3 regions of the Mycobacterium sp. NGS57 genome follow, and region 1 is predicted to be linked to each of the others. Evidence: predicted binding sites of a transcription regulator. Region 1 holds the regulator's gene; each other region holds the start of a gene.
The links. Region 1 encodes LexA, which represses DNA repair genes until DNA is damaged. Its sites were predicted from a motif close to CGAACANNTGTTCG; they were not measured.

Region 1 (10,306 bases):
GACCACGGTGAGCGGCGAATACATCGTCATCGCCACCGGCACCAGGCCGGCGCGGCCGTCCGGGGTCGAGTTCGACGAGGAACGGGTGCTCGACTCCGACGGCATCCTCGACCTCAAGTCGCTGCCGGCGTCGATGGTCGTCGTCGGCGCCGGCGTGATCGGCATCGAGTACGCGTCGATGTTCGCCGCGCTGGGCACCAAGGTCACCGTGGTGGAAAAGCGCGACGACATGCTGGACTTCTGCGACCCCGAGGTGGTCGAAGCGCTCAAGTTCCACCTGCGCGACCTGGCGGTGACATTCCGCTTCGGCGAGGAGGTGACCGCCGTCGACGTCGGGGCCGCGGGCACCGTCACCACCCTGGCCAGCGGCAAGCAGATCCCCGCCGAGACGGTCATGTACTCCGCGGGACGCCAGGGCCAGACCGATCACCTCGACCTGCACAACGCCGGGCTCGAGGTCGAGGGCCGCGGGCGGATCTGGGTCGACGGGACGTTCCAGACCAAGGTGGAGCACATCTACGCCGTCGGCGACGTCATCGGGTTCCCGGCGCTGGCCGCGACGTCGATGGAACAGGGCCGGCTGGCCGCCTACCACGCGTTCGGCGAGCCGACCGACGGCATCACCGACCTGCAGCCGATCGGCATCTATTCGATCCCCGAGATCTCCTACGTCGGGGCCACCGAGGTGGAGCTGACCAAGGACTCGGTCCCCTACGAGGTGGGCGTCGCCCGCTACAAGGAGTTGGCCCGCGGCCAGATCGCCGGCGACTCCTACGGCATGCTCAAGCTGTTGGTGTCCACCGACGACCGCAGGCTGCTCGGGGTGCACATCTTCGGGACCAGCGCCACCGAGATGGTGCACATCGGGCAGGCCGTGATGGGCTGCGGCGGCACCATCGACTACCTGGTCGACGCGGTGTTCAACTACCCGACGTTCTCGGAGGCCTACAAGGTTGCCGCGCTGGACGTGACCAACAAGATGCGGGCGCTCAGCCAGTTCCGGCGCTGAGGGTCAGCAGCTGTCGTCGAGGTCGTTGGGCACCGGGTCGCCGGGGCCGCCGGCCTCGGCGCGGGCCAGCAACTGCGCGGTCTGCGCGTCGAACGGGGCGGAGTACGACACGTCCGCGGCGCACCCGCCACGCTGGAAACCGCCGATCAGGCCGGTGAGGGTGGTGCCGCTGACCCAGGGCGCGCCGCTGGTGCCGTCGACCAGCCCCTCGCACGGGAACGCCGGAAACCCGCTGTCGTTTTCAGCGGTGTTGGCCTGGCAGCCGATCGGTGCGCCGCCGACGCCCGCCGGATAGCCCAGGACCGTGACGTGGGTGCCCGGCGGCGGCGCGGTGCCCAGGGTCAACGCCAGCCCGACGCGCGACTCGACCGCCACGCCGGCGTCGTTGCTGACCCGGACGATCGCATAGTCCGCGCGCGGGTCCTTGGCGGCGGTCCAGCGCGGGTCGAGGTAGACCGCGTCGGCCTTCCACGTGTCGGCCGGGGCGGGCGGGGCGTCGCCGGCGAAACCCGGGACGAAGATCAGCTTGGCGGCCCCGGCCAGGCAGTGCGCCGCGGTCATCACGAGATTCCCGGTCGCCGAGTGCACCACCGAGCCCGTGCAGACGTGCAGCGGGCCGTCGTTGATGAAGATGGCGCCGACGCGCCGGTCGGGGTCGACCGGGGCGGCGACCGCGGTCTGCTGGGGCTGGCTGAGACGCTGCACGGGCTTGGTGGCCACCGGCGTGGTGACGACGGGGCGCGCCGCAGGGTCGGCGGGCCGGGTGCACGACGTCAGCAACGTCGCCAGGCCGACCCCCGAGCACAGCAACAGCATCAGTATGCGCATTTCGTGTCCATCATGCCCGACCGCGGGGCGCCCGGCAGAAACCCGGCCGGCCGCCGTGCGCGCGAAGGTTTGCTGTTTCATAGGGGTGCCCGCCGATTCGGGCGACACTGGGTAGGGCACCCTGGAGAGGTTCCCGAAGAGGAGGAAACCCCGATGGCCCGCCATCAAAGCCCGGATGACGACTACCAGCCAGGGCAGCCCGGGATGTACGAGCTGGAGTTCCCGGCGCCCCAGTTGTCGACGGCCGACGGCCGCGGCCCGGTGCTGGTGCACGCCCTGGAGGGGTTCTCCGACGCCGGTCATGCGATTCGCCTGGCCGCCGCGCACCTGCGGGCCGCCCTGGACACCGAGCTGGTCGCATCCTTCGCGATCGACGAATTGCTGGACTACCGCTCGCGGCGGCCGTTGATGACCTTCAAGACCGACCACTTCACCAACTACGACGACCCAGAGCTGACCCTCTACGCCCTGCGCGACAGCGCCGGCAACCCGTTTCTGCTGCTGGCGGGCATGGAGCCGGACCTCAAGTGGGAGCGTTTCGTCACCGCCGTGCGCCTGCTCGCCGAGCGGTTGGGCGTGCGGCGCACTATCGGCCTGGGCACCGTCCCGATGGCGGTGCCGCACACGCGGCCGATCACGCTGACGGCGCATTCCAACAACAAGGAGCTGATCGCCGACTTCCAGCCCTGGATCTCGGAGATCCAGGTTCCCGGCAGCGCGTCCAACCTGCTGGAATACCGGATGGCCCAGCACGGCCACGAGGTCGTCGGCTTCACCGTGCACGTCCCGCACTACCTGACGCAGACCGACTACCCGGCCGCCGCCCAGGCGCTGCTCGAGCAGGTGGCCAAGAGCGGATCGCTGGAGCTGCCGCTGTCGGCGCTGACCGACGCCGCTGCGGAGATCCGGGCCAAGGTCGACGAGCAGGTCCAGTCCAGCGCGGAGGTGGCCCAAGTGGTCGCGGCGCTGGAGCGTCAGTACGATGCCTTCATCGACGCTCAGGAGAACAGGTCGTTACTGACTCGCGACGGGGATCTGCCCAGCGGCGACGAGCTTGGCGCCGAGTTCGAGCGCTTCCTCGCCCAACAGGCGGAGAAGAAGCCCGACGACGACGACCGGGCCTGAATCGACCAAGCGCAGGAGCAACCTTCGCCCGGTGCGCGAGGTCACGGCGCCCAGATTCACGGTCATCGCGCCGGACCTGCTGGGGCACGGGAAGTCCGACAAACCACGCGCCGACTACTAGGTGGCCGCCTACGCCAACGGGATGCGCGACCTGCTGTCCGTGCTCGACGTCGAGCGGGTGACCGTCGTCGGCAGCGCCATCTGATCTCTCAGCGGGGCAACGACTTTCGTCGCGCTCAGCGCCGGTGCAACACCGCCGTGAGATGGTTTTGCAGCGGCTGCCCGACGGCACCCATGTCCACCGAGTAGGACAGCTCGTCGCCGTCGAGGCGCAACGAACGCCCAAGCGCGGTAACCTCTTTGGCGCTGGGGGCCAGCCCGATCGTGCCGCCGGCGCTCGTCGACAGCTCCACCTCGATGACGCCGTCGTCCACCGAATACGTGCCCACCTCGATCTCGGTGATGCCGCTCGGATGGACCAGAACCCACTCGAGCTGCCCGGGCCGCGGCACCCGCAGGTATCCCGCCTCGGCGTGCAGCGGCTTGCCGTCGGCGGCCGCCTTGGTCTTCTGGGTGTAGGCCAGAAACGGCTTGCCCACGTGGGCGAAGGTGACTTCCTCGACGTACTCGAAGGGCTCGATCGTCGGGTACTTGCCCGAGCCCTCACCGCCCCACGTCCCCAGCAACGGCGCCAGTGCTTCGAGATCGGGATGCAAGTCGGGCGGCATGAAAACAGCCTAGCGAGTGGGCGGCCCCGTCAGCCGGGAGCCGACACGTCGCGGTGCGCGCGCAGCGTCTCGATCTCCCGCTCGAAGTCCTCCGCCGACTCGAACGACCGGTAAACCGAGGCGAACCGCAGGTAGGCCACCTCGTCGAGGTCGCGCAGCGGACCCAGGATGGCCAGACCGACCTCGTGGCTGGGGATCTCGGGCGACCCGGCGGCCCGCACTGTGTCTTCCACTTGCTGGGCGAGCAGGTTCAGCGCGTCGTCGTCGACCTGGCGGCCCTGGCACGCCCGGCGGACGCCGCTGATGACCTTCTCCCGGCTGAACGGCTCGGTGACACCGCTGCGTTTGACCACCGCCAGGACCGCGGTTTCGACGGTGGTGAAGCGCCGGCCACACTCGGGGCACGACCGGCGGCGCCGAATGGCCTGCCCCTCATCGGTTTCCCGTGAGTCGATCACCCGGGAGTCGGGGTGGCGGCAGAACGGACAGTGCATGACCGCTCCTTCGCCGTGCTCACCTGCCAGGGATGCAGAACCCCAGAACTTCGAAAGACGTTGAAAGCGTACCCGCGCGCTCCCGCGCGGTCAGCCCACCGGCGCGATCAGCGTCTGGCCCGCGGCCAGCGCCGGCGAGTTGAGATCGTTGAGCTCGCGGATGCGCTCGGCGACCTGGCGTGCCGGCGCGTCCGGGGCCACCCGGTGCGCGACATCCTGCAGGGACTCCCCCGGTTCGACCCGCACGACGGCGAGCCGGTCGGGCACCGCGGCGGCGCCCGCGCCCGCGGCGTCGTTGGCGGCCTGGCCCAGGTTGGCCATCAGGCCGAGCCACACGGTGACGATCCCGGCGACCAGCGCCAGGCCCAGCGTCGTGAGCACCGTGACGGGACGCCTGCGGTGCGGGATTACCGACATCGCGACGCCGGTGCCGTAGTAGCGCGTGGGCGCACCCGCCGGCCGGGACGGCCCGGGCCTGCGGGTGCGGGCCGGACCAGCACGGTGGCCGGCACGAGGCCCCTGCGCCGGCCCGTTGACCGGGCGGCGGACGCTACTGGTGCGCGGCGAGACTGCGTGGATGATGGTCATCTGCGTTCCTCCGGTCAACTCGTTCTCGCTCGTGTGTTCGACAATAGTCGCTCGTGTGTTCGAAACCCGAACATTTGAGCGAAGCGTGTCGCACGAGCCAAACGCTAGACGCCCCCACCGACAAGTTCCCGACGGCTGGGTGGGTGCGCGCCCCGTACATCACGGTCATGGCGCCCAAATACCCGATCCGCGCGAAAGTTACACACTTGTTATTCCCCCCGCGGCCGGGCCCGACACACCAGTCGAACACATGTTTGATTCTTTGCCGCGGCGCGGCTACATTCAGTGCATGGACGACAGCAACGACACGCCATCAACCGCGGACGGCCGGTTGCAATCCGTGGACTCCGCGCTGACCGAACGGCAGCGCACCATCTTGAACGTCATCCGCGAGTCGGTCACCACGCGCGGCTACCCGCCGAGCATCCGGGAAATCGGCGACGCCGTGGGTCTGACGTCGACATCCTCGGTGGCGCATCAGCTGCGCACGCTGGAGCGCAAGGGCTACCTGCGCCGCGACGCGAACCGCCCCCGCGCCGTGGACGTGCGCGGCGCCGACGAGAGCGCCGGGGCCGCGCGGGCGCCGGTGACCGACGTCGCCGGCTCCGACGCCCTGCCCGAGCCCAGCTACGTCCCGGTGCTCGGGCGCATCGCCGCGGGCGGGCCGATCCTCGCCGAGGAGGCCGTCGAAGACGTCTTCCCGCTGCCGCGCGAGCTGGTCGGCGAGGGCACGCTGTTTTTGCTCAAGGTCGTGGGCGACTCGATGGTCGAGGCCGCGATCTGCGACGGCGACTGGGTGGTGGTGCGCCAGCAGCACGTCGCCGACAACGGCGACATCGTCGCGGCCATGATCGACGGCGAGGCCACCGTCAAAACGTTCAAGCGCGCGGGCGGTCAGGTGTGGCTGATGCCGCACAACCCGGCGTTCGACCCCATCCCCGGCAACGACGCGACCGTCCTCGGCAAGGTCGTCACGGTGATCCGCAAGGTCTGACGCGCGGCCGGCTCAGTCGGCCTTGATGAAGCCGTTGGCCTGCGCGACTTGCTCGCTGGACAGCCAGAGTTCGGCCAGCGTGTCGTGGTAGAGCTCGCTGCCCGGGGTGTAGTACAGCCCGGAGCGGGCGCTGGCCTTGATCGGGTATCCGTCGGGCGCCTGGTACGGGTCGTTCAGCGGCAGGTGGATGGTCGGGCGCCCGCCGGCCACCGGCGCGGCGCCGGCCACCTCCGGCAGCTCCTCGTCATCAAAAGCCGCGTGCCGACCCGCGCGCTGCTCCGCCTCGGACCCCAGGGCGATCGGGACGTCGGGTTCTTCGTCGACGACGGCGGCGGGAATGTCGTCGTCCACGACATCCGCGGCGTAGGCGACGTCCGGCTCCCCGAGTTCGCCGGCTCCGCCGGCTTCGTCGGCTTCGGCGGCTTCGTCGGCTCCGTCGGCTTCGTCGGCAGCGAGGTAGGCGGCTTCGGGGCGGGTGCGCGGAACGGCGACGTCCGGATATCCGGGTTCCGCGTAGTCGTCGTAGCCGGCCTCCTCATACTCGGCGTCGATGTAGCCGGCGTCCTGGGGCTCGGAATAGCCCTGCTGCTCGGCCTGCACCGGAGCGTCGGCGTAGCCGGCCTCGGACAAGGCGGCCGCCGAGACGACGGGGATGGAATCCGTTTGCACCGCGTCGGGGTCTTCCTCCGCGGTCCCCTCGCCGCCGCCGCGGCTCCAGCTCACCCGCGCGGCGGGCGGGGCCTCGGCCGGTGGCTGCTGCTCGGGCGGGTTGAGGTCGCCGCGCACGAAATGGTCGGTGGTCGCATCGCCGTTGTGGGCAGTGTCGCCGGCGCTCCAGCGCCCGTCGGCGGCCGGCTCGTAGGCGTCGGTTTCGGGCTGGGGCTCGTGGCCGGGGGTTTCGGCGGCGGCACGCGGAGTGCGACGACGGCGCCACCAGGTCGCCAATGCCGCGAGCACCAGCAGCACCGCCAGCGGGATGAGGGCAAGCGGCCACCACCGGTGCCAGTCGAGCTTTTTGCCATGGGAGGGCATCGCCGCGGTGCTCGGCTGGTTCTGCCCGGACACCTGCAGACCGGACAGCAAGGGGGCCAGGTTCGACGGCTCGGTGAAAAACGCGTTCTTCGTCCGGTCCCACGAGATCTTGCCGCCGCTGAACTGCTGCGAGACCACGTCGCCCGTCACGGACTGGTCGCCGACCGGGGCGCCCAGTTTGCCGCCGGGACCGCGCAGCTTGTCCCACGCGGCCTTCATCGCGCCGCGCACGACGAACGCGCCGTGGTCGTGGGTCCAGAAGATCACCGGCTTGTCCGCGGCGGCGAACGCGGCGATCCGGCTGGCGGGCCCGAGGCCCCCGTCGGACTCGTTGGCCGTGGGAAAGCCGAGGTCGCTGCCGACCGGGCCGCCCAGCGACTCGTACTTGGCGAGGATGTCGCTTTCCAGGGCGTTCGCGCCGGTGGCGGGGTTGAAGAACACCTTGCCGCCGGCGAAGTTCTGCGCGATGCCGTCGCCGCCGATCGGATACGGCCCGCCCTGCTTGGCACCCAGCGGGCCGGTGGCTCCGCCCGCCGCGCGCCAGGCCGCGTTGATGGCCGCGGCCGGGTCGATCGTGACCTGCAGACCCTTGAGCTGATCGGCCAGCGCCGCCGGGGCGGTGGTGAACTCCTTGGTTGTGCGGTTCCAGGAGATCTCGCCGCCGCTGAACTTCTGGGACGCGACCTCACCGTCGTGGGTCTCGTCGCCCGTCGGCGCGCCCAGCACGCCGCCCGAGCTGCCCAGCTTGTCCCATGCGGTGTTCAGCGCGCCGCGCACGACGAACGCGCCGTGCTCGGATGTCCAGAAAATGACCGGCTTGTCGCCGGCGGAGAAGGTGGCCACGCGGCTATCGGGGCCCGCCAGGCCCGGGACCTCGTTGATGGTGGGGAATCCCAGATCGCTGCCGGCCGGACCGCCCAGCGACTCGTATTTGTCCAGGATCGGCCCGTAGACGAATTTCGCCCCGGTGTCGGTGGTGAAGAACATCCGGCCACCGTCGAAGTCCAGCGCGAACCCGTCCGCGACGGGATAGACGTCGCCCTTGCGGGCGCCCAGCGGTGACGTGTCGCCACCGGCCTTCTCCCAGGCCGCCATCATGGCGGCCTCGGCATCGCCGATCGGGGACGCCGATGCGGTGGGCGCGAGCAGCGCGGCCGCCATCACCGTGGTCGCCATGCCGATCACAGCGCGCCCGACCAGCCGGCGCATCCGACGTCTCTGCCCGTTCACCAAGCCTCCCAGCCGAGGGTTAGCCCCCTATCACTGGCCATGCCCGCACCTGCAAGCCCCGCACGCGGGTCGTACCCCCACCGCGAGGAAGTATCCCCGTTACGAACCGGATTGTCGCCGGGCTCGCATAACTTTGCCTGCGCCGGGGAGGAATGCGAAGTCAAATTACGAAATTTACGGAAACGGTGACCGGGCCGATGTCGAAATGATGCAGGATTACGCCCGAACCGCGACCGGCCTCCGCATGCGACCGCGCTGTCGCCACACGAGAAACGCATGCGCCGACGGTACGCGAAGCCGTTAGCCGGTCAGCGATCTGCCCGACGAAATGACCATTTAGGCCATTCATTAATTGACCGGATTGCTAGACGCCGAGGCTGCGGCCGACGATTTCCTTCATGATCTCGGTGGTGCCGCCGTAGATCGTCTGCACCCGGGCGTCGAGATAGGCTCGCGCGACGGGATATTCGCGCATGTAGCCGTAGCCGCCGTGCAGCTGCAGGCAGCGGTCGATCAGGTGCACCTGCTTCTCGGTGGAATACCACTTGGCCATCGCGGCCTGTTCGGCCGTCAGCTTCCCGTCCAGGTGCAGGCGGATGAACTCGTCGACCATCATGCGCACCACGGTGGCCTCGGTGGCCAGCTCGGCCAGCACGAATCGGCTGTTCTGGAAACTGCCGATCGGCTTGCCAAAAGCCTTGCGCTCCTTGGTGTATTGCAGCGTCTGCTCCAGCACCTGCTCCATGGCGGCGGCCGCCATGATCGCGATGCCGATGCGTTCCTGCGGCAGGTTCTGCATGAGGTAGATGAACCCCATGCCCTCCTCACCGAGCAGGTTTTCGGTCGGCACATGCACGTCGGTGAACGACAGCTCGGCGGTGTCCTGCGCGTCCAGGCCGATCTTGTCGAGGTGGCGGCCGCGTTCGAAGCCCTCCATGCCGCGTTCGACGACGAGCAGGCTGAAGCCCTGCGCGCCCTTGTCGGGGTCGGTCTGGGCCACCACGATCACCAGGTCGGAGTTGATTCCGTTGGTGATGAACGTCTTTGAGCCGTTGAGCACGTAGTGGTCGCCCTGCTTGACCGCGCGCGTCTTGATGCCCTGCAGGTCGCTGCCGGTTCCCGGTTCGGTCATCGCGATCGCGGTGATCAGCTCGCCCGTGCAGAACTTGGGCAGCAAGCGCTGCTTTTGCTCGTCGTTCGCGAGGTTCAGCAGGTAGGGCGCCACGATGTCGTTGTGCAGGCCGAACCCGATCCCGCTGTAGCGGCCGCGGGTGGTCTCCTCGGTGATGATCGTGTTGTACCGGAAGTCGGGGTTGCCGCCGCCGCCGTACTCCTCGGGCACCGACATGCCCAGGAAGCCCTGCTTGCCTGCCTCGAGCCACACGCCGCGGTCGACGATCTTGGCCTCCTCCCACTCGTCGTGGTAGGGCGCCACGTGGCGGTCGAGGAAGCCGCGGTAGGACTCGCGGAACAATTCGTGCTCGGGCTCGAAAAGAGTGCGCTCGTACTTGATGGCACTGCTCATGCGTGGGACCTCCGGCGATCGGGACTGTGCCGCCCAAGATATACCAACCAGCCGGTTGGTCGGCATTCGGCGGGGTCAGGCCTCCCGGTCGGCGGAGAACTCGCGCACGGCGGCGGCCAGCGCCGCCGGCACGCGGGCGCGGATGCGGGTGCCGTCGGCGTCGTGCTCTTCGCGCTGGACGCGCCCGCCGGCGTGCAGCCTGGCGACCAGGTCGCCGCGGTCGTACGGGATCACCACGTCGACGGCGACGTCCGCGGGCACCGCCAACTCGGCGATCCGCCGCCGCAGGGCGTCGATGCCCTCGCCGGTGCGCGCGGAGACGAACACCGCGCCGGGCAGGCCGTGCCGCAGCTTGGCCAGCTCCAGGTCGCTGGCGGTGTCGACCTTGTTGACGACGAGCAATTCCGGTGGCGCGTCGCCGTCATGATCGGCGATCACCTCCGCGATCACCTGGCGCACCGCGTTGATCTGGGCAGGCGGGTTGACGTCGGCGCCGTCGACCACGTGCACCAGCAGGTCGGCGTCGACGACCTCTTCCAGGGTGGAGCGGAACGCCTCGACGAGTTGGGTGGGCAGGTGGCGGACGAACCCGACGGTGTCGGTGAGCACGAACGGCCGGCCGTCCACCAGTTCCGCCCGGCGGGTGGTGGGCTCGAGGGTGGCGAATAACGCATCCTGCACCAGCACCCCGGCCCCGGTCAGCGCGTTGAGCAGGCTGGACTTGCCGGCGTTGGTGTAGCCGACGATCGCGAC
Region 2 (10,306 bases), 110 kb from region 1:
AAGCGGCCCAGCTTCGCCTCGGTGCACGGCCGTGACGCGGTCGAGGTGCACGCGGGCGATTTGACGCTGGACAAGTTCCTCGAGGCGTCGACGCTGGCCGCCGCGCCCGAGCTGCCCAAGCCCACCTCCGCGGTGCGCACGGTCCTGTTGACCGGGGCGACCGGCTTTCTTGGTCGCTACCTGGCGCTGGAATGGCTCGAGCGGATGGACCTCGTCGACGGCAAGGTGATCGCCCTGGTGCGCGGCAAGTCCGACGAGGAGGCCCGCGCCCGGCTCGACAAGACCTTCGACAGCGGAGACCCCGAGCTGCTGGCCCATTACCGGCAGCTGGCCGCCGACCACCTCGAGGTCCTCGCGGGCGACAAGGGCGAGGCCGACCTGGGCCTGGACCAGCCAACCTGGCAGCGGCTGGCCGACACCGTCGACCTCATCGTCGACCCGGCCGCCCTGGTGAACCACGTGCTGCCGTACAGCGAGCTGTTCGGCCCGAACGCGCTGGGCACCGCCGAGCTGATCCGGATCGCGCTGACCACCAAGCAGAAGCCGTACGTCTACGTGTCCACGATCGGGGTGGGCGACCAGATCAAGCCCGGCCAGTTCGTCGAGAACGCCGACATCCGGCAGATCAGCGCGACGCGCGCGGTCAACGACAACTACGCCAACGGCTACGGCAACAGCAAGTGGGCCGGCGAGGTGCTGCTGCGCGAGGCCCACGACCTGTGCGGCCTGCCCGTCTCGGTGTTCCGCTGCGACATGATCCTGGCCGACACCACCTACGCGGGACAGCTCAACCTGCCGGACATGTTCACCCGGCTGATGCTGAGCCTGGTCGCCACCGGCGTGGCGCCCGGTTCGTTCTACGAGCTGGACGCCGACGGCAACCGGCAGCGCGCGCACTACGACGGCCTTCCGGTCGAGTTCATCGCGGCGGCGATCGCCACGCTGGGGGGCGACGTCACCCGAGGTTTCGAGACCTACCACGTGATGAACCCGTACGACGACGGCCTCGGCCTCGACGAATACGTCGACTGGCTCGTCGACGCGGGCTACCCGATCCAGCGCGTCGCCGACTACGGCGAGTGGCTGCGCCGGTTCGAGGGATCGATGCGGGCCCTGCCCGAGCGGCAGCGCCAGTACTCGCTACTGCCGCTGCTGCACAACTACCAGAAGCCGGAGCAGCCGATCCGCGGATCGATGGCCCCGACCGAGGTGTTCCGCGCCGCGGTGCAGGAGGCGAAAATCGGCCCGGACAAAGACATTCCGCATGTCTCCGCGCCGATCGTCGTCAAGTACGTGACCGACCTGCAGTTGCTCGGATTGCTCTGAGACAACTCAGCGCTGGGGATGGGGCCAGCGCAAGTACGCCTCGCCCCGCGAGCCGGCGCCGCCCTGCTGCTGGCGACGCCAGCGCCGCTTCGGCTCGCCCGGATCGAGGCGCGGCTTGGTCAGCGCGCCGGAGGACACTTCAGGCTCTCGAACGGGCTCGCGAACCGGCTCTTGAAGGGGCTCGTGCAGCCCCGACACGTAGGCCGGCTCTTCGGCCGCCCGCGGGGCTTCGGCGGGCTCGGTGTGCCACTTGGGCTCCACGTCACGGGCGAGGCGCGCCGCCGTGCGCGCCAGGACCACCCCGCCGACGAACACGATCAGCGCGCCCAGGCCGGTGAAGTAGGAGACCTCGAGCGCGGCCCGCTTGCGATCCGTCGCCGCGATCGGGTCGCCGGCGGATCCGATGCCCAGCAGCGGGGCGACCTGCCCGCCGACCACGAACCACGCTCCGGCCAGCACCGCGAGCCAGCCGCCCAGCATCGCCGCGACGCGGTTTCCGGCCAGAATCAGCAGCAGGCCACCGATCACGGTGGCGGCCCCCGGAAGCACCTCGAGCCAGCCGCGCGCCGACGACCACGCCCAGTCCTTGTCGGGCGTGTAGGCGAAGTTGAAACGCGGGCCCACGAACGGGATCAACGCGCCCCATACGCCCAGGAGCACCAGGATCAACCCGCTCACCGTTCCGCGGGAGCGCGGCATGGTCAGCGCGCCCGGATGGTCCCTATCTGCGTGTGTCATCTTCTCCCCCTTTTCGCGAACCGGTCCCGTTTCCGGCCCCGGCTGGGATACCCGAGCTCGTGGGAAGTAACCGCTGAAGGACCCGGCGCGTTACGGGCGCAGGCCGATGGCCAGCAGGACGACGGCGATCAGCGGCACGACGCCCTGGACCAGCGCCGCCCGGGCCTTGTCCGGCGCGGACAGCAGAAGCACCGCCGCGGCGGCGACCATGGACCCCAGGCCGGCAAAGATCAGCGCGACCCCGACCGCCGTGTCGCCGAGAACCACCGCGGGAATGCCGAGGCCGCTGACGATCGCCAGGAACAGGTTGTAGAAGCCCTGGTTGAAGGCGAGCAGCTTGGTGGTCTCGGCCTCTTCGGCGGTCAGCCCGAACCGGGCCCGGGTGCGTTCGGAGGTCCAGGTGAACGACTCCATCGTGAAGATGTAGACGTGCAGCAGGGCTGCCAGCGCCGTGAAGACCAACCCGGCGGTTTTCATCGGCCCTCCTCGCCGGGGCCCCGCTGGCCCCGCGAGAAGAATATAGATCCCTAGACGCCTGCGTGGTGACGTCGGTGGAAGAGCCCGCCCCCGGCGCGCCGGCGGAACAGGCCGGCGCGGGTGCGCTCACGCGGCGCCGGCTCGGCCGACTCGTTGTAGAGGGCCGGTTCCCCGGCTTGCGCGGTCGTCAGCGGCGCCGGCTCGGTCGCGACGACGTCGCGCGCGTGCCGCACCGCCACCCGCGCCAGGGCGGCCCCGCCCAGGAACACGATCAGCGCGCCCAGGCCGGTGAAGTAGGTGACGTCGAGCAGGGCCCGCTTCAGGTCGGCCGCCGCCACCGGCTGGCCGACGTCCCCGATGTGCAGCGTCGACGCGAACGCCCGGCCGACCACGAACCAGGCGCCGCCGAGCACCGCAAGCCAGCCGCCGACCATGGCCCTGGCGCGGCTTCCGGAGATCAGCAGCATCAGACCGCCCACTGCGGTGACGACCCCGGGGAAGACCTCCAGCCAGCCCTTGGGCGCCGTCCACGTCCACGCCGGGTCGGCCGTGTACGCCCAGTCGATGTTGGGCCCGAAGAACGGGACCAGCGCGCCCCACGCGCCCAGCAGGATCAGGGCCAGCCCGAGCACCGCGCCGCGGGAGCGTGGCATGTACGCCGCGCGGGAGTTTTCGTAGCCGGCAGCCGTGTGCGTCATCTGAATCGCCTCCAACAGGTAGTTTCAGCTACCCGCACGGATACCCGATCGGCGGTTTCGTAACCCAGGCCGGGCCAGTCGAACCTGCGCTCAGATCGCGATTCCGGCCGAATCGACGCGCTGCTTGCAGTCTCGACGCGCGCAAAGCGCTCAGTCGAACAGGCCCGGCTGACCCAGGCCCGCCGCCCCGGCCGGCGGCACCAGGCCCAGGTGTGTCCAGGCCTGCGCGGTGGCCACCCGGCCGCGCGGGGTGCGCGCGACCATGCCGGCCCGCACCAGGAACGGCTCGCACACCTCCTCGACGGTGGCGGCCTCCTCGCCCACCGCCACCGCCAGCGTCGACACCCCGACCGGGCCGCCGCCGAAGCCGCGGGTCAGCGCCGACAGCACCGCCCGGTCCAGGCGGTCCAGGCCCAGCTCGTCGACGTCGTAGACCGCCAGCGCGGACTTGGCGACGTCGCGGGTGATCACGCCGTCGGCGCGGACCTCGGCGAAGTCGCGGACCCGGCGCAACAGCCGGTTTGCGATGCGCGGGGTCCCGCGCGAGCGGCGCGCGATCTCGGTGCCGGCCTCGGTGCCCAGCTCGATGCCGAGAATCCCGGCCGAGCGCGCCAGCACCCGCTCCAGCTCGGCGGGCTCGTAGAAGTCCATGTGCGCGGTGAAGCCGAACCGGTCGCGCAGCGGGCCGGTCAGCGCGCCCGACCGGGTGGTCGCGCCGACCAGGGTGAACGGCGCCACCTCCAGCGGAATCGACGTCGCCCCGGGGCCTTTCCCGACCACGACGTCGACGCGGAAGTCCTCCATGGCCAGGTAGAGCATCTCCTCGGCGGGCCGCGCGATGCGGTGGATCTCGTCGATGAACAACACGTCGTGCTCGACCAGGTTGGACAGCATCGCGGCCAGGTCGCCGGCGCGTTCCAGCGCGGGGCCCGACGTCACCCGCAACGACGAGCCGAGCTCGGCGGCGATGATCATCGCCAGCGACGTCTTGCCCAGCCCCGGGGGGCCGGACAGCAGGATGTGATCCGGTGTGCCGCCGCGGTTTTTGGCTCCCTCGATGACCAGCTGCAGCTGTTCGCGCACCCGAGGCTGGCCGATGAACTCCCCCAGCGTGCGGGGCCGCAGGCTGACGTCGATGTCGCCCTCACCAGACACCAGCGCCCCCGAAACTTCGCGGACGTCGCGATCGGAGAAGTCGTCGTCGCTCATTTCTTACCCAACATGGACAGCGCCGCGCGCAGCGCGCCGGACCGGCTGGCCTCGGGCTCGTCGGCCAGCACCTTGTCGGTGGCCTCCTCGGCCTGCTTGGCCGCGAAGCCGAGCCCAATCAGGGCTTCCACCACCGGGTTTCGCACCGCGTGGCCGTTCAGCCCGGCGGGTGCTCCGACGGCGGCCGCCACACCCACCTTGTCGCGCAACTCCAACACCATGCGTTCGGCGCCGCGTTTGCCGATGCCGGGCACCCGGGTCAGCGCGGCGACGTCGCCGTCGTGCAGCGCCTGCCGCAGGGTCGCGGCGTCGTGCACGGCCAGCGTCGCCATCGCCAGCCGGGGCCCGACCCCCGACACCGACATCAGCGTCAGGAACAGGTCGCGGGTTTCGTTGTCGGAGAACCCATACAGCGTCATCGAATCCTCGCGCACGATCATCGCGGTGATCAGCCGGGCCTCGCTCCCGCACCGCAGCGTCGCCAGCGTCGACGGCGTGGCGTTGACCCGGTAGCCGACGCCGGCCGCCTCGATCACCGCGTGGTCGAGGGCCACCTCGAGCACCTCGCCGCGCACCGCGGCGATCATCGGGCGGCCTTCAGCTTGGCCAGATAAGCGTGTCGCTGCTGGGCGGCCAGCGCTTCGGCGGCGGCCATCCGGGCGATCATCGGCGCCCGCCAGCAATGGCAGATGGCCAGCGCGAGCGCGTCGGCGGCGTCGGCCGGTGTCGGTTTGGCTTGCAGCCCAAGGATTCTGGTGACCATCGCGGTAACCTGCGCCTTGTCGGCGGCGCCGTTGCCGGTGACCGCCGCCTTCACCTCGCTGGGGGTGTGGAAGTGCACGTCGATGCCGCGCCGGGCCGCCGCCAGCGCGACCACCCCGCCGGCCTGCGCGGTGCCCATCACGGTGGTCACGTTGTGCTGGGAGAACACCCGCTCGATGGCCACCACCTCGGGCCGGTGGGTGGCCAGCCAGTGCTCGACGGCGTCGCTGATGGCCAGCAGCCGCTCGGGCAGGCGCGCGTCCGACGCGGTGCGCACCACGTCGACGTCGAGGGCGACGACGCTGCGCCCGCGCCCGCTTTCCACGACCGACAGCCCGCAGCGCGTCAGCCCGGGGTCGACGCCCATTACCCGCATTGCCCCGCTCCTTCGTACGAACAGCTGTTCGATAGCCTAACGGTCGGTGCCGACGGGCCCCGGTAGGACACGCGGCGCCGGAGGCCCCAAAAGCTGTTAACTTAAAGCCGACGTTCGCTCGAGCACTGCGGCAACGGAAGGTGTGACGTGGGAACTGTCCTGGTCCTCGTGGCGATTGTGCTGTTCATTGCGTCGATCGTGGTCCTCGTCATCGCTTTGCGGCGGCCCCGGCAGCCGGCGGCGCCGGGTGGGCGCCAGGATCCGCTGTCCTTCAACGCGATGCCCCAATTCGGGCCCCGCCAGCTCGGGCCCGGCGCCATCGTCAGCTATGGCGGCGTCGACTACGTGGTCCGCGGGTCGGTCACCTTTCGCGAGGGCCCGTTCGTGTGGTGGGAGCACCTGCTGGAGGGCGGGGACCAGCCGATCTGGTTCAGCGTCGAAGACGACGACGGGCGCCTGGAGCTGGCGATGTGGGTCACCCGCAAGGACCTCGCGCTGCAGCCCGGCGGCCCGTACGCCGTCGACGGCGTGACGTTTCACGAGTCCGAGCGCGGCCGGGCCTCCTACACCACCGAAGGCACCACCGGGCTGCCGGCCGGCGGCGAGATGGAATTCGTCGACTGTGCCAACGCCGACGAGAGCGCCCTGCTGTCGTTCGAGCGCTGGGCCGCCGACATGCCGTGGGAGATCTCGACGGGCAAACCGGTGCTGCCCGGCGAGCTCACCGTTTACCCCGCGCCCCCGCCTTCGTCCCCTTAGCGCCAGAGGAGCCCCGCCGGTGCCCCTGCATCAGCTCGCCGTGACGCCGGCGGACGTGTCCGGCGAACGGCTGGGGCTCGCACTCAACGCGCCCGCGCCGGTGCCGCTGGCCACCAGTTCCCTACCCCACCCCGGCGGGGGCGCGCTACTGCTCGGCGTCCTCGGTGCCTCGCACGTCGTCGCGGTCGAACACGTTAAAGGCCGCTTCTCCGAACAGGTTTCGTGCACCGCCCGCGGTGCCGGGATGGACCTGCCCGACCAGACCGACGCGCCCGGCTACAGCCTGCGATCGCGCACCGCAACGCACGACGAGGCCAGCTTCCGCCGGCTGGCGAGCGAGCTGCGCGACCGGTGTGCCCGGCGACCGGGGTGGCTCGGGGGCACCTTTCCCGGCGACGACGCCGCGCTGACCGCCCTGGCCGCCGAACCCGACGGCGCGGGCTGGCGATGGCAGACCTGGCACCTGTACCCGCGCACCCCGGTGGGGTCGGGCGGCGTGGTGGTCCACACGTCCAGCCGGTGGCGACCATGAGCCGCAATCGGCTGTTTTTGACCTCGGGCGCGCTGGCCGTCGCCGCCGTCGTGTCGCTGATCTTCGGACTTACGTTGCTGCACAAGGACATTGGGTCCTACATCGCGAAGCACTATCACGAGTACGCGCGCGACGCGAACGGGACGCGCTACTCCTGCACCGGTCCGCCCGAGCAGGTCGCCAACACGCTGGCCAACTACGCGGCCCCCGAGGCGCGCGCCGCCAACGGCACCAGCCAATACCTGCGCTACAGCCACGACATCGTGATCGTCGGCCCCGACGGCGGCTACCCGTGCAGCATCCGCGTCGAGCCGCTCAGCGCCGGATACAGCCACGGCGCGTTCATCTTCCTCGGCCCCGGGTTCTTCCCCGGATCCCCGTCGGGCGGCGCCGGCGGCTCACCCGGCGGCCCGGGCGGGACCAAGTGATGTCTTAGCGGTTCGAGCAAAGGAGACAACCATGTACCTCGCCGTCGAGATCGGAACCATCGACCTCAACCCGGTTCTGAAGGGCGTCGTCGCGACGATTTTGTACTTCGCGGTCGGCATGGCGGTGCTCGTCGTGGGGTTCTACATGGTCGACGTGCTGACCCCCGGCAAGCTGCGCCAGCTGGTGTTCGTCGACCGCCGGCCCAACGCCGTCGTCGTCGCCGGCGCGATGTACATCGCGCTCACCACCGTGATCATCAGCGCCATCACCAACAGCTACAGCCAGCTGGGTCAGGGGCTCGTCGGCGTGGCGGTGTACGGGCTCATGGGGGTGGTGCTGCTGGGCGTCGCGCTGCTGACGCTGCACCTGGTGATACCGGGGAGCTTCCACGAACACGTCGAGGAACCGGAGCTGCACCCGGGCTCGTTCGCGGTCGCGCTGATGCTGCTGGCGGTGGGAGGAGTGACCGCCGCGGCGGTGTCATGACGCCCCACCGGCGCTGGCGCGCCGTGCTGTTGGCGGCGGTGGCGGCCTGCGCGGCCTGCGGCATCATCTACGAGCTGGCGCTGCTGACGCTGTCGGCCAGCCTCAACGGCGGCGGCATCGTGGCCACATCGCTGATCGTCGCGGGCTACATCGCGGCGCTGGGCGCGGGCGCGTTGCTGGTCAAGCCGCTGCTGGGGCACGCGGCGATCACGTTCGTCGCCGTCGAGGCGCTGCTGGGCATCGTCGGCGGCCTGTCGGCGGCGGCCCTGTACGTGGTGTTCGCGTTTCTGGACGGCTCGGTCGGGTCGACGTGGGTTCTGGCCGCGGGCACGGCGCTGATCGGCGGACTGGTGGGCGCCGAGGTGCCGCTGTTGATGACGCTGCTGCAGCGCGGCCGGGTGGCGGGCCCCGCCGACGCCGGGCGCACGCTGGCCAACCTCACCGCCGCCGACTACCTGGGCGCGCTGCTGGGCGGGCTGGTGTGGCCGTTCCTGCTGCTGCCGCACCTGGGGATGATCCGCGGCGCGGCGGCCACCGGCATCATCAACCTGGCGGCGGCCGCGGTGGTGGCGCTGTTCGTGCTGCGCCCCGTCGTGTCGCCGCGTCAGCTGGCGACGGCGCTGTGTGCGCTGGCCGCGGCGCTGGGGCTGCTCGGCACGCTGCTGGTGCGGTCGGCCGACATCGAAACGACAAGCCGCCAAAGGCTTTACGCCGATCCGATCATCGCCTACCGGCACACGGTCTATCAGGAGATCGTGGTCACCCGGCGCGGCAACGACACGCGTCTGTACCTCGACGGCGGCCTGCAGTTCTCCACCCGCGACGAATACCGCTACACCGAAAGCCTGGTCTACCCGGCGCTGGGGAACGGCGCGCGCTCGGTGCTGGTGCTCGGCGGCGGCGACGGACTCGCGGCCCGAGAGTTGTTGCGCCAGCCGGGGATTCAGCGGATCGTCCAGGTCGAGCTCGACCCCGCGGTGATCGAGCTGGCGCGCACCACCATGCGCGAGGCCAACGGCGGTTCGCTGGACAACCCGCGGGTGACCGTGGTGACCGCGGACGCGATGAAGTGGCTGCGCGGGCCGGGCTCGGGCCTTTTCGACGCCGTGATCGTCGACCTGCCCGACCCCGACACCCCCACGCTGGGCCGGCTGTACTCGACCGAGTTCTACGCGCTGGCCGCCCGGGCGCTGGCCCCCGGCGGGCTGATGGTGGTGCAGGCGGGCAGCCCGTTCTCGACCCCGACGGCGTTCTGGCGCACGGTCGCGACGATCCGGGCCGCCGGCTACGCGGTGACGCCGTATCACGTGCACGTGCCCACGTTCGGCGACTGGGGCTTCGTCCTGGCGCAGCGCTCCGGGACCGCACCCGTCGCGAAGGTGCCCCCCGACGCGCCGCCGCTGCGCTTCCTCAACCAGCCGGTGCTGGACGCGGCCACCGTGTTCTCCGGCGACGTCGGGCCGCGACCATTGGAGCCGTCGACGCTGGACAATCCGCGCGTCGTCGACGACATGCGGCACGGCTACGACTGACTATTCCTCGGCGGCGCAACTGAGTGTGAGCTCAGGGCTTCGGGGGTGCACCCAGGGCGACGACTCCGCCCAGATCCCGCCCCAGGCTCACAACGAAAGCCGACGATTCACACTCGGCGCCCGAACGGGCTGATTTACTCCTCGATCTGGGCCAGGATCTCGTCGGGGATGTCGGCGTTGGTGTAGACGTCCTGGACGTCGTCGCTGTCTTCGAGCGCGTCGACCAGCCGCATCACCTTCTGGGCGCCGTCGGCGTCCAGCGGAACGGTCACCGACGGCTGGAAGCCCGCCTCGGCGGAGTCGTAGTCGATGCCGGCGTCCTGCAACGCGGTGCGCACCGCGACCAGGTCGCCCGGCTCGGAGATGATCTCGAAGCTGTCGCCGAGGTCGCTGACATCCTCCGCGCCGGCCTCCAGCACCGCGGTCAGCACGTCGTCCTCGGTCAGGTCGTTCTTTTCCAGCGTCACCACGCCCTTGCGCGAGAACAGGTAGGCCACCGAGCCCGGGTCGGCCATGGTGCCGCCGTTGCGCGTCATCGCCACCCGCACCTCGCTGGCGGCGCGGTTGCGGTTGTCGGTCAGGCACTCGACGAGCACCGCCACCCCGTTGGGCCCGTAGCCCTCGTAGGTGATGCTCTGGTAATCGGCGCCGCCGGCCTCCTCGCCGGCCCCGCGCTTGCGGGCGCGCTCGATGTTGTCGTTGGGCACCGAGTTCTTCTTCGCCTTCTGGATGGCGTCGTAGAGGGTGGGGTTGCCGGCCGGGTCACCGCCGCCGACGCGGGCCGCGACCTCGACGTTCTTGATCAGACGGGCGAAGTTCTTGCCGCGGCGGGCGTCGATGACGGCCTTCTTGTGCTTGGTGGTGGCCCACTTGGAATGGCCGCTCATCGGGTAATACCTCTTCTGTTGCTCCTCGAGTTCGCCAGACGAGTCTACGTGGGGCCCGCACCGGGCCCGAAGAATCCCGGCACCCATCGCTCGAT
Region 3 (10,306 bases), on a different contig from region 1:
GACGATCACGCCGGCCGACACGAGGACGAACGCGAACAGCGTCCCGACGTTGACCATCTCCTCGAGCTTGGCGATCGGAAACAGCGCGGCCGTCACGGCGACGACCAGTGCGACGAGCACCGTGATCCGCACCGGGGTGCCGCGCGGCCCGGTCTTGGCCAGCGGGCGGGGCAACAGCCCGTCACGCGCCATCGCGAACAACACCCGGCACTGCCCGAGCATCAGCACCATCACCACGGTGGTCAACCCGGCCAGCGCCCCGATGGCGATGATCTTGCTGGCCCAGTGAATCCCGTTGGCCGTGAACGCCGTCGCCAGGTTCGCCGGCTTGCCGCCGGGCGACGTCCGCAGCTGGGTGTAGGACACCATGCCGGACAGCACGACCGCGACCGCGACGTAGAGCAGGGTCACGACCGCCAGCGACACCAGGATCCCGCGCGGGACGTCGCGCTGGGGCTTCTTGGTCTCTTCGGCCATGGTGGCCACGATGTCGAACCCGATGAACGCGAAGAACACGATCGACGCCCCCGCCAGCAGGCCGTAAAAACCGTAGTGGCTGCTGTGCGCCCCGGTCAGCAGCGACAGCACCGACTGGTTGATGCCCGTGGCGTCGTGCCCGACCTCCGGCTTCGGGATGAACGGCGTGTAGTTGGAACGCTTGATGTAAAAAGCGCCGACGACCACGACCAGCACCACGACCGACACCTTGATGGCGGTGATCACCGCGGAGAACCGCGACGACAGCTTCGTTCCCAGCGCGATCAGCGTCGCCACCACCGAGACGATCACCAGCGCTCCCCAGTCGAGCCGTACCGACCCCAATTGGGCTGTGCCACCGGCGAATCCGAACACCGAGCCCAGATAACTCGACCAGCCCTTGGACACCACCGCGGCGCCGATCGCCAGCTCCAGCAGCAGGTTCCAGCCGATGATCCAGGCCAGAAACTCCCCAAAAGTGGCATAGGAGAACGTGTACGCGCTGCCCGCCACCGGCAGCGTCGAGGCGAATTCGGCGTAGCACAGTGCGGCCAGCGCGCAGGTGACCGCCGCGATGACGAACGAGATCCAGATGGCCGGTCCGGTGATGTCGCCGGCGGTCGACGCGGTGACGGTGAAGATGCCGGCGCCGATCACCACCGCGACGCCGAAGACGACCAGGTCCCGCCAGGTCAGCTCCTTGCGCAGCCGGGTGTCCGGCTCGTCGGTGTCGGCGATCGATTGTTCGACCGATTTCGTGCGCCATCGACTTGCCACTCGCCCGCCTTCCTTGCCTGTTGGGCCTGTCGGGCCTGTATGGACCGCACAGTACTGGGTAGTCTGCGGTCATGCCGGATGGGGGAATCGGCCGGGGCCACGCCGTGGTCATCGGGGGAAGCATCGCGGGTCTGTGCGCCGCGCGGGTGCTGGCGGATTGCTACCCGCAGGTGACCGTCTACGAGCGCGACGAGTTGCCGGGCGCCCCGGAGCACCGCGCCGCCGTGCCGCAGGACCGGCATCTGCACATGCTGATGGCCCGGGGGGCGGCGGAGTTCGAGAGCCTGTTTCCGGGCCTGTTGGCCGACATGGTGGACGCGGGCGTTCCGATGCTGGAGAACCGGCCGGACTGCATCCACCTGGGCGCGGCGGGCCACGTCCTGGGGACGGGGCACACGCTGCGCGACGAGTTCACCGCCTACGTGCCGAGCCGCCCCCACCTGGAGTGGCAGCTGCGCCGGCGCGTCGAGCAGATCGGCAACGTCGAGATCGTGCGGCGGTCGGTCTTCGAACCGCGCTTCGATCGCGCGCGCCAGCGGGTGACCGGTGTGCTGCTGGATCCGCACGACCCACAAGGCGAGCCGGAGTTCGTGCCGGCCGACTTCGTCGTCGACGCCGCCGGCCGTGGCACGCGGCTGCCGGTGTGGTTGTCGCAGTGGGGATTCGCGCGCCCCGTCGAAGAAACCATCGACATCGGCATCAACTACGCGACCCAGCGGTTCCGGATGCCGGAGGACCTGATCGCCGAGAAGGTGGTGGTCGCCGGCGCCTCGCACGACCAGCGGCTCGGGCTGGGCATGCTGCACTACGAGGACCACATCTGGGTGCTGACGACGTTCGGGGTGGCCAACGCCAAACCGCCGGAGACGTTTCCGGAGATGCTCGCGCTGGCCGACGAGCTGCTGCCCGCGCATTTCGCCGCCGCGCTGGCGCAGGCCGAACCGGTCGGCGAGCCGGCTTATCACGCGTTCCCGGCCAGCCGGTGGCGCCGCTACGACAAGCTGGACCGCTTTCCGCTCGGCATCGTCCCCCTCGGCGACGCCGTCGCCAGCTTCAACCCCACGTTCGGGCAGGGCATGACGATGACCTCGCTGCAGGCCGGCCATCTGCGGCGAGCGCTGCAATCACCCGCTGATGACCTCGAAGGCCTTGCGCGCCAACTGAATCGGGCTACCGCCAAGACCACCTACCCGGTGTGGATGATGAACGGCATCGCCGACGTCAACTTCCACCACGCCGGCACCAAGGCCCCCGTGCCGTGGTGGTGGCGGCCGTCGGCATCGCTGTTCGACCAATTCCTCGGGGCCGCCGAGACCGAACCCGTTCTGGCCGAATGGTTTTTGCGCCGGTTCTCGCTGCTGGACAGCCTCTACATGGTGCCGCCGCCGCGTATCGTCGGCCGCACCATGGCCCACAACATGCGGCTGTGGCTGCGCGAGCGCCGCGGCGCCGTCAAAGCCGCCAAGGGGCGGCGGGCCGTCACAGCCCTACGGTCGCCCTGAACAGCTTGGCCGGCTCGCTCGCCACGAGCCGGATCGGCCCGTCGTCGGCCGCCACCCAGGCGGCCATCCCGCGTTCGAGGGTGAGCGATCCGGACTTGGCGTGCACCGTCGTGCGGCCCTCGGCGCACAACAGGACCTGCGGACCCTCGTGGGCGCAGGAGGCGTCGACCTCGTGGCCGAGGTATTCGCTCTCCAGCGACAGCAGCGCGACGGCGAACTCGTCGGTCGGCGTCTCGTACACCCGACCCAGCCCCTCGCGGCGGATGGGCGGCCGCAGCTGCTCCTCGGTGGTAGGCGCGAAGTCCAGCACCCGCAGCAGCTCGGGCACGTCGACGTGCTTGGGGGTCAGGCCCCCGCGTAATACGTTGTCGGAGTTGGCCATTACCTCCACCGCGAAGCCGCGCAGGTAGGTGTGCAGGTTGCCGGCGGACACGAAGATGGCCTCGCCCGGAGCCAGGGTGATGCGGTTGAGCAGCAACGCCGCCAGCACCCCGGCATCACCGGGATAGCGCTCGCCGAGCTCCAGCACCGTCTTGGCTTCGGCGGCGAATTGCGTTGCGCCGGAACTGACGTAGGCGATGGCGCCGTCCAGCACGGCGGGTACCAGCACGTCGATGTCGGGCTGGGGCGCGGTGATCCAGGTTGTGAACAGCGCGCGCAGGCCGTCGGCATCGGACTGATCGTTCAGCAGGTCGATGTAGGGGTCGAGGTCGGATACGGCCAGCGCCCGCAGCAGCTCGATGGTCTTCGACGCCGGGCGAAACCCGGCCAGTGCCTCGAACGACTGCAGCGCCACCAACAACTCGGGCTTGTGAGAGGTGTCGCGGTAGTTGCGCACCGGCGAGGTCACCGGGATGCCCAGCCGCTCCTCGCGCAGGTAACCCTCGACCGCCTGCTCGGCGCTCGGGTGGGCTTGCAGCGACAGCGGTTCGTCGGCGGCCAGCACCTTCACCAGAAACGGCAGCACGTCGCCGAACCGGGCGCGCGATCCCGGGCCCAGCTGCCCCTCCGGGTCGTCGACCAGCGCCTGCAGCAGCGAGACTTCATCTTTGTTGCCCTTGCCCATTTCCAGCCAGGCCGGGTCGGCGGGGTGCGCGCCGAACCACAGCTCGGCCTCCGGATGCGCCGCCGGAACCGGTCGCCCGGTGAATTCCGCCAGGGCGGTTCGTGATCCCCAGGCGTACGTACGTAACGCCCCCCGAAGAAGTTCCACTTGTGTATCTATCCCCGCACCAGTCGCATGTAAACCGCGGCCATCTCCAGCCGAACGGCCAATACTGCCAGTTGTTGCTCGGCGGGCCCGGCACGGGCCGGCACGGGCGAACCGCCCCCGGCATCCGGCGCGTCGGGTACGTCCTCGGCCGTGACCAGGTCGACATCGCTGAGGCCGGCGACCCGGGCGGCCACCACCGTCCGCTCGTCGGCCAAAGTGAGCGCCAGCGCCCGCATCCGGTCGGGCGGCGGCCCGTCGATTTGCTCGTCGTGGAAAAGTGCGTCCACCGACGAGCCCGCATCGCCGGTGCGCAGCGCGACCACCGCGTCCGCCAGCCAGGCGGCGGCGACCACCTCGCGCGCGAGCCGCAGCAGCACCGAGCTGCCGTGGCGGGCCAGCGCCACCGTGGCGGCGCAGTCGCCGGCCAGCGCCGCCCGGTGCCCGGCCAGCCGCGCGGCGATCGTCTTGGCCGGGTTGGTGAACAGCTCGCGGCCGGCGCTGTTGCGCAGCGCCTCGGCATCCAGCTCGTCGGCGAGCGCGCCGAGCTCGACGCTCGGCCGCGGGTCGACGGCATGCAGGACGGCCAGCCCGGCGGCAAGGTACCGCGGCAACCCGAACTCGTCGGGAACCCAGACCCGCGGCTCGAGGACCGCGGCGCGCCCGGCCGTGGAATCGCGCAGCGGCCCCTCATACGGCGCCGCGATCACCACCCGCGCGCCGCGGCGCACCCCGGTGGCGGCGGCGGAGACCAGCGCGGGATCGCCGGGATCGTCGCCCGCGACGATCAACACGTCCAGCGGGCCCACCCACGGGGGCGCCTCGCCGACGACCGCGATCGGCGCCGACGCCGCCCCGCCCAGTGTCGCGGCCAGCATGGCCCCCGCGGTCCCCGCGGTCCCGCGGCCGGCGACCCAGATCACGCTGCGCGCACGGTCTTCGGTGCGCAGCGGGTCCAGCGCGCCTTCGCCGGTTGCCGCGGCAATCGCGCGCACCTGCGCGCCCGCCGACGACGCCGCCCGCAACAGGCCGTCCCGGTCCGCGGCGAGCAGGCCTTCGGGGTCTTCCAGGTCGATCGACCGCGTCGCGTTCACGGTGTGGCTGCCCTGATTTCGGTGCTGACGTGGGTGACCACCGCGTCGACGTCCTCGGCGGTGCGGCCCTCCACGTTGAGCCGCAGCAGCGGCTCGGTGTTCGAGCTGCGCAGGTTGAACCAGCTGCCGTCGCCCAAGTCGACCGTCACCCCGTCCAGGTGATCGATCGAGTGAATCCGGGTGCCGAACGACTTCAGCACCGCCTCAACGCAATACGACGCATCGGCCACGGTGAAGTTGATCTCGCCGGACGACTCGTAGCGCTGGTAGTCGGCGGTCAGCGTCGATAGCGGCCGGTCCTGCTCCCCGAGCGCGGCCAGCACGTACAGCGCCGCCAGCATGCCGGAGTCGGCGCCCCAGAAATCACGGAAGTAGTAGTGCGCCGAGTGCTCGCCGCCGAAGATCGCGCCGGTGTCGGCCATCAGCGCCTTGATGTAGGAGTGGCCGACGCGGGACCGCAGCGGTGTGCCGCCGCGCTCGGTGACCAGTTCGGGGACCGCGCGGGAGGTGATCAGGTTGTGGATGACCGTGGCGCCGATCTCGCGGCCCAGTTCGCGCGCCGCGACCAGGCTGGTCACCGTCGAAGGCGACACCAGGCGCCCGCGCTCGTCGACCACGAAGCACCGGTCGGCGTCCCCGTCGAAGGCCAGGCCGATATCGGCGCCGCTGTCGCGCACGAAGGCCTGCAGGTCCACCAGGTTGGCGGGGTCGAGCGGGTTGGCCTCGTGATTGGGGAACGAGCCGTCGAGCTCGAAGTACAACGGCAACAAGGTGATCGAGTCGATCGCGCCGAGCACGGCCGGCGCGGTGTGGCCGGCCATGCCGTTGCCGGCGTCCACGGCCACCCGCAGCGGGCGCTGCCCGGCGGTGTCCACCAGCGAACGCAAAAACGCCCCGTAGTCGGCCAGCACGTCGCGGTCGGAGACGGACCCGGGCCGCCCCTCATGCGGTGCGACACCGGCGATCACGTCGTCGGTGATGACACCCAGGCCGGTGTCGGCGCCCACCGGTTTGGCCCCGGCCCGGCACAGCTTGATGCCGTTGTAGGCCGCCGGGTTGTGGCTCGCGGTGAACATCGCGCCGGGGCAGTCCAACAGCCCGGAGGCGAAGTACAGCTGGTCGGTGGACGCCAGCCCGATGCGCACCACGTCCAGCCCCTGGCCGGTCACCCCGTCGGCAAAGGCGGCCGACAGCGCCGGCGAACTGTCCCGCATGTCGTGGCCGATCGCCACCCGCGTAGCGCCCTCGCCGCGCATCAGCCGAGCGAACGCGGCCCCCAGATCCGTGACCAGCGACTCGTCGATCTCCTCGCCGACCAGCCCGCGCACGTCGTAGGCCTTGACGACACGGCGAACGGTCGCGGCGGACCGGGACATTGCGAAACTCCTGACGCCATGGATTGCTGGGGCTCTGGGCGTCAGCCTATCGGCCCCCGGGCGCCCGCCTCAGTCGCTGGGGTCGGGCAACACCCGCAGATGCCCGCGGCGCCGTCCCGACCGGCGCTCGGGCGGTGCGAGCAAACCGCTGCTCGGCGCGGTGGCATGCGCGCCGGCGTGCTGCAGGGGGGCCTCAGCGCCCGTGGCGCCCACGGCACCCATGGCGGGGGCGAAGCCGTTCAGCGGAGCGGCGGCCGCCACGTCGCGCGGGCGACCCTCGCGTACCGCGTCGGCCAGGGCGACCAGGTCGTCCTCGTCGGGGTGGGCGGGCTCGAAATTCAGCGGGCCGGCGTGGCGCACCAGATCCCATCCGCGGGGGGCGGTGATCCGGCCGGCGTGGCCGACGCACAGATCCCACGAATGCGGTTCGCGCGCGGTGGCGAGCGGGCCGACGACTGCCGTCGAATCCGAGTAGACGAACGTCAAGGTCGCCACGGCATAGTGCGGACACCCGGGCCGGCAACAGCGACGGGGAACGTTCACGTCGCAAAGGCTATCGCGCAAAAAGGCCCAGGCAGCGCCGGACACGCGCATCCGAGGGGCCCGCGATGTCCAACCGTTACCATCGGCGCGTGGGCGAAACGCGCCGCTCGGCTTCCTCCCGCGGCGCCCGGCGGGGGCGCGACATGCGCGGCCCGCTGCTGCCGCCGAGCGTGCCCGGTTGGCGCAGCCGGGCCGAGCGGTTCGACATGGCAGTGCTGGAGGCCTACGAACCCATCGAGCGCCGCTGGCACGAGCGGGTGTCCGAGCTCGACGTGGCCGTCGACGAAATCCCCCGCATCGCCGCTAAGGACCCCGACAGCGTGCAGTGGCCGCCCGAGGTCATCGCCGACGGGCCGATCGCGCTCGCCCGGCTGATCCCGGCCGGCGTCGATGTTCGCGGAAATGCCACGCGGGCGCGAATCGTCTTGTTCCGCAAGCCGATTGAGAGGCGAGCCAAGGACACCGTCGAACTCGACGAGTTGCTGCACGAGATCCTCGTGGCCCAGGTGGCGATCTATCTGGACGTCGAGCCCCAGGTCATCGACCCCACCATCGACGACGAATAGGGCTGGCGTCTTAGATGATGCCGCGCTTGAGCCGGCGGCGTTCGCGTTCGGACAGACCGCCCCAGATGCCGAAGCGCTCGTCGTGGGCCAGGGCGTACTCGAGGCACTCGTGGCGCACCTCGCAACCCAGGCAGATCTTCTTGGCCTCGCGGGTCGAGCCGCCCTTTTCCGGGAAGAAGGCCTCGGGGTCCGTCTGCGCGCACAACGCGCGGTCCTGCCACTGGTCCGGGGTGGGCAGGGGAAGGGGCTCGGGCTCGAAAACGACTGGGGTGTCAGGAACCACGGTCAGGTGCGGACGGACGGTCGCCGCCGGCGCCGTGCCGATGGTGGTGCGCGGTGTGCCTGTCATAACGCCCCGAAGGTGCTCATAAGACATGCTTCGTCCGCCTCCTCAGCTTGATTTGAGAGAGATAGTGAATTCCCACTGTTCTGATGTACAGACAATTCGAACAAGTGATCGAATCTCGGTCTGCGACACCGGAACCGGCCGGCCAACCGGGAAATGACACTGTTGTGATTAGACACTTGTTGACCTGCTTGGTCAAGCGTTCTGCCGCATTTCCATATCATCTCGTTACGAAATTTCGGCGTTTCTGTTGTCTGGGGTCTTCGGCGTGTCGATCACATCCCGTTTCGGTCGTCGAAACGGGTGCCCCGGCCGGGCAGTACTGTCGAGCCCTGTGAAGCTCAAGTGAAAGTCACCGCTCTGGTCGGTGGGGTTGGCGGCGCCCGGTTCCTGCTGGGGGTTCAACAGCTGCTCGGGCTCGGTCAGTTCGCAAACCAGCGGCGCCCGGATGCCGACGGCCACGAACTCACCGCGATCGTCAACATCGGCGACGACGCCTGGATCCATGGGTTGCGTGTCTGTCCGGATCTGGACACCTGCATGTACACCTTAGGTGGAGGCGTCGACTCGGAGCGAGGGTGGGGTCACCGCGACGAAACCTGGCACGCCAAGGAGGAATTGGCGCGCTACGGCGTGCAGCCGGACTGGTTTGCGCTGGGCGACCGCGACCTGGGCACCCACCTGGTGCGCACCCAGATGCTGAACGCCGGCTACCCGCTGTCACAGATCACCGCCGCGCTGTGCGACCGCTGGCAACCGGGCGCGCGGCTGCTGCCGGTGACCGACGACCGCTGCGAGACGCACGTGGTGATCACCGATCCCGACGACGACAGCCGGCGCGCGATCCACTTCCAGGAATGGTGGGTGCGCTACCGGGCGCAGGTGCCCACGCACAGCTTCGCGTTCGTCGGCGCCGAAAAGGCCAGCGCCGCAGCCGAAGCCGTGGCCGCCATCGGCGACGCCGACGTGATCCTGCTGGCGCCGTCGAACCCGGTGGTCAGCGTCGGCGCCATCCTCGCCGTGCCGGGCATCCGCGGCGCGTTGCGGAAGGCCGCGGCACCCGTCGTCGGCTACTCGCCGATCATCGGCGGAAAGCCGTTGCGCGGCATGGCCGATGCCTGCCTGTCCGTCATCGGGGTCGAATCCACCGCCGAGGCCGTCGGCCGGCATTACGGTGCGCGCAAGGCCACCGGGATCCTGGACTGCTGGCTGATCGCCGAGGGCGACTCGGCCGGCATCGAGGGGGTCGCGGTGCGCGCGGTGCCGCTGTTGATGAGCGACCCGAAGGCGACCGCCGAGATGGTCAGCGCGGGGCTCGAGCTGGCGGGCGTGACGTGACCGACTCAGGCACACCGGCGCCGCAACGCGGCGACCATGGCACCGGGGCCGCCGTCGAGATCCTGCCGGTGGCGGGGCTGCCCGAGTTCCGCCCCGGCGACGACCTGGGTGCGGCGCTGGCCGCGGCCGCGCCCTGGCTGCGCGACGGGGACGTCGTGGTGGTGACCAGCAAGGTGGTGTCCAAGTGCGAGGGCCGCCTGGTGCCGGCGCCGCGGGACGCCGAGGCGCGGGATCGGCTGCGCCGCAAGCTCGTCGACTCCGAGGCGGTGCGGGTGCTGGCGCGCAAGGGCCGGACGCTGATCACCGAGAGCCGGCTCGGCCTGGTGCAGGCCGCGGCAGGGGTGGACGGATCCAACGTCGGGCGCGACGAGCTGGCCCTGCTGCCGGTCGACCCCGACGCCAGCGCCGCGGCGCTGCGCACCGGGTTGCGGGAGCGGTTGGGCGTCGACGTCGCCGTGGTCATCACCGACACGATGGGCCGCGCCTGGCGCAACGGCCAGATCGACGCGGCGATCGGCGCGGCCGGTCTTCGTGTGCTGCACAGCTATTCGGGCGCCGTCGACCCGTACGGCAACGAGCTGCTCGTCACCGAGGTCGCGATCGCCGACGAGGTCGCCGCGGCCGCCGACCTGGTCAAGGGAAAACTGACCGCGCTGCCGGTGGCCGTGGTGCGCGGGCTGCCCGTGACCGACGACGGCTCCACGGCCCGGCAACTGCTGCGCCCCGGCGAGGAAGACCTGTTCTGGCTCGGCACCGCCGAGGCCCTCGACGCGGGCCGCCGGCAGGCCCAGCTGTTGCGCCGCTCGGTGCGCCGCTTCAGCGACGAACCGGTGGCGCGGCAGCTGATCGAGTCCGCCGTCGCCGAGGCCCTCACCGCCCCTGCCCCCCACCACACCCGCCCGGTGCGGTTCGTGTGGTTGCGGACCGCGGCCACCCGCGTCCGGCTGCTGGACCGGATGAAAGACCAGTGGCGTGCCGATCTCGCCGCCGACGGCCGGGCCGCCGACTCCATCGAGCGCCGGGTGGCGCGCGGCCAGATCCTCTACGACGCACCCGAAGTGGTGATCCCGTTCCTGG

Region 2: the regulator LexA is predicted to act here: its motif matches at 5,604-5,617, upstream of ruvC (crossover junction endodeoxyribonuclease RuvC).
Region 3: the regulator LexA is predicted to act here: its motif matches at 7,992-8,005, upstream of cofD (2-phospho-L-lactate transferase).

Annotation. Positions count from the first base shown of each region.
Region 1 covers NZ_JCALCP010000001.1:266,435-276,740, reverse strand. The annotation lists gene sthA (Si-specific NAD(P)(+) transhydrogenase) at 1-1,009, shown strand, start outside; gene AC5Y43_RS01410 (trypsin-like serine peptidase) at 1,013-1,837, opposite strand; gene AC5Y43_RS01405 (proteasome assembly chaperone family protein) at 1,991-2,962, shown strand; partial or broken gene AC5Y43_RS01400 (alpha/beta fold hydrolase) at 3,009-3,164, shown strand; gene AC5Y43_RS01395 (peroxynitrite isomerase) at 3,199-3,690, opposite strand; gene nrdR (transcriptional regulator NrdR) at 3,720-4,184, opposite strand; gene AC5Y43_RS01385 (LysM peptidoglycan-binding domain-containing protein) at 4,275-4,772, opposite strand; gene lexA (transcriptional repressor LexA) at 5,062-5,766, shown strand; gene AC5Y43_RS01375 (LGFP repeat-containing protein) at 5,779-8,028, opposite strand; gene AC5Y43_RS01370 (acyl-CoA dehydrogenase family protein) at 8,393-9,553, opposite strand; gene hflX (GTPase HflX) at 9,629-10,306, opposite strand, start outside.
Region 2 covers NZ_JCALCP010000001.1:379,118-389,423, reverse strand. The annotation lists gene car (carboxylic acid reductase) at 1-1,326, shown strand, start outside; gene AC5Y43_RS02060 (hypothetical protein) at 1,333-2,064, opposite strand; gene AC5Y43_RS02055 (DUF1304 domain-containing protein) at 2,155-2,541, opposite strand; gene AC5Y43_RS02050 (hypothetical protein) at 2,592-3,239, opposite strand; gene ruvB (Holliday junction branch migration DNA helicase RuvB) at 3,390-4,448, opposite strand; gene ruvA (Holliday junction branch migration protein RuvA) at 4,445-5,035, opposite strand; gene ruvC (crossover junction endodeoxyribonuclease RuvC) at 5,032-5,586, opposite strand; gene AC5Y43_RS02030 (DUF4178 domain-containing protein) at 5,734-6,345, shown strand; gene AC5Y43_RS02025 (DUF2617 family protein) at 6,365-6,877, shown strand; gene AC5Y43_RS02020 (DUF4247 domain-containing protein) at 6,874-7,305, shown strand; gene AC5Y43_RS02015 (DUF350 domain-containing protein) at 7,337-7,792, shown strand; gene AC5Y43_RS02010 (polyamine aminopropyltransferase) at 7,789-9,324, shown strand; gene AC5Y43_RS02005 (YebC/PmpR family DNA-binding transcriptional regulator) at 9,459-10,211, opposite strand; gene AC5Y43_RS02000 (ABC1 kinase family protein) at 10,256-10,306, opposite strand, start outside.
Region 3 covers NZ_JCALCP010000002.1:229,212-239,517, reverse strand. The annotation lists gene AC5Y43_RS04525 (amino acid permease) at 1-1,254, opposite strand, end outside; gene AC5Y43_RS04520 (FAD-dependent oxidoreductase) at 1,359-2,756, shown strand; gene manA (mannose-6-phosphate isomerase, class I) at 2,734-3,969, opposite strand; gene AC5Y43_RS04510 (TobH protein) at 3,978-5,060, opposite strand; gene AC5Y43_RS04505 (phosphomannomutase/phosphoglucomutase) at 5,057-6,436, opposite strand; gene AC5Y43_RS04500 (DUF3499 domain-containing protein) at 6,506-6,979, opposite strand; gene AC5Y43_RS04495 (metallopeptidase family protein) at 7,123-7,545, shown strand; gene AC5Y43_RS04490 (WhiB family transcriptional regulator) at 7,556-7,894, opposite strand; gene cofD (2-phospho-L-lactate transferase) at 8,237-9,229, shown strand; gene AC5Y43_RS04480 (coenzyme F420-0:L-glutamate ligase) at 9,226-10,306, shown strand, end outside.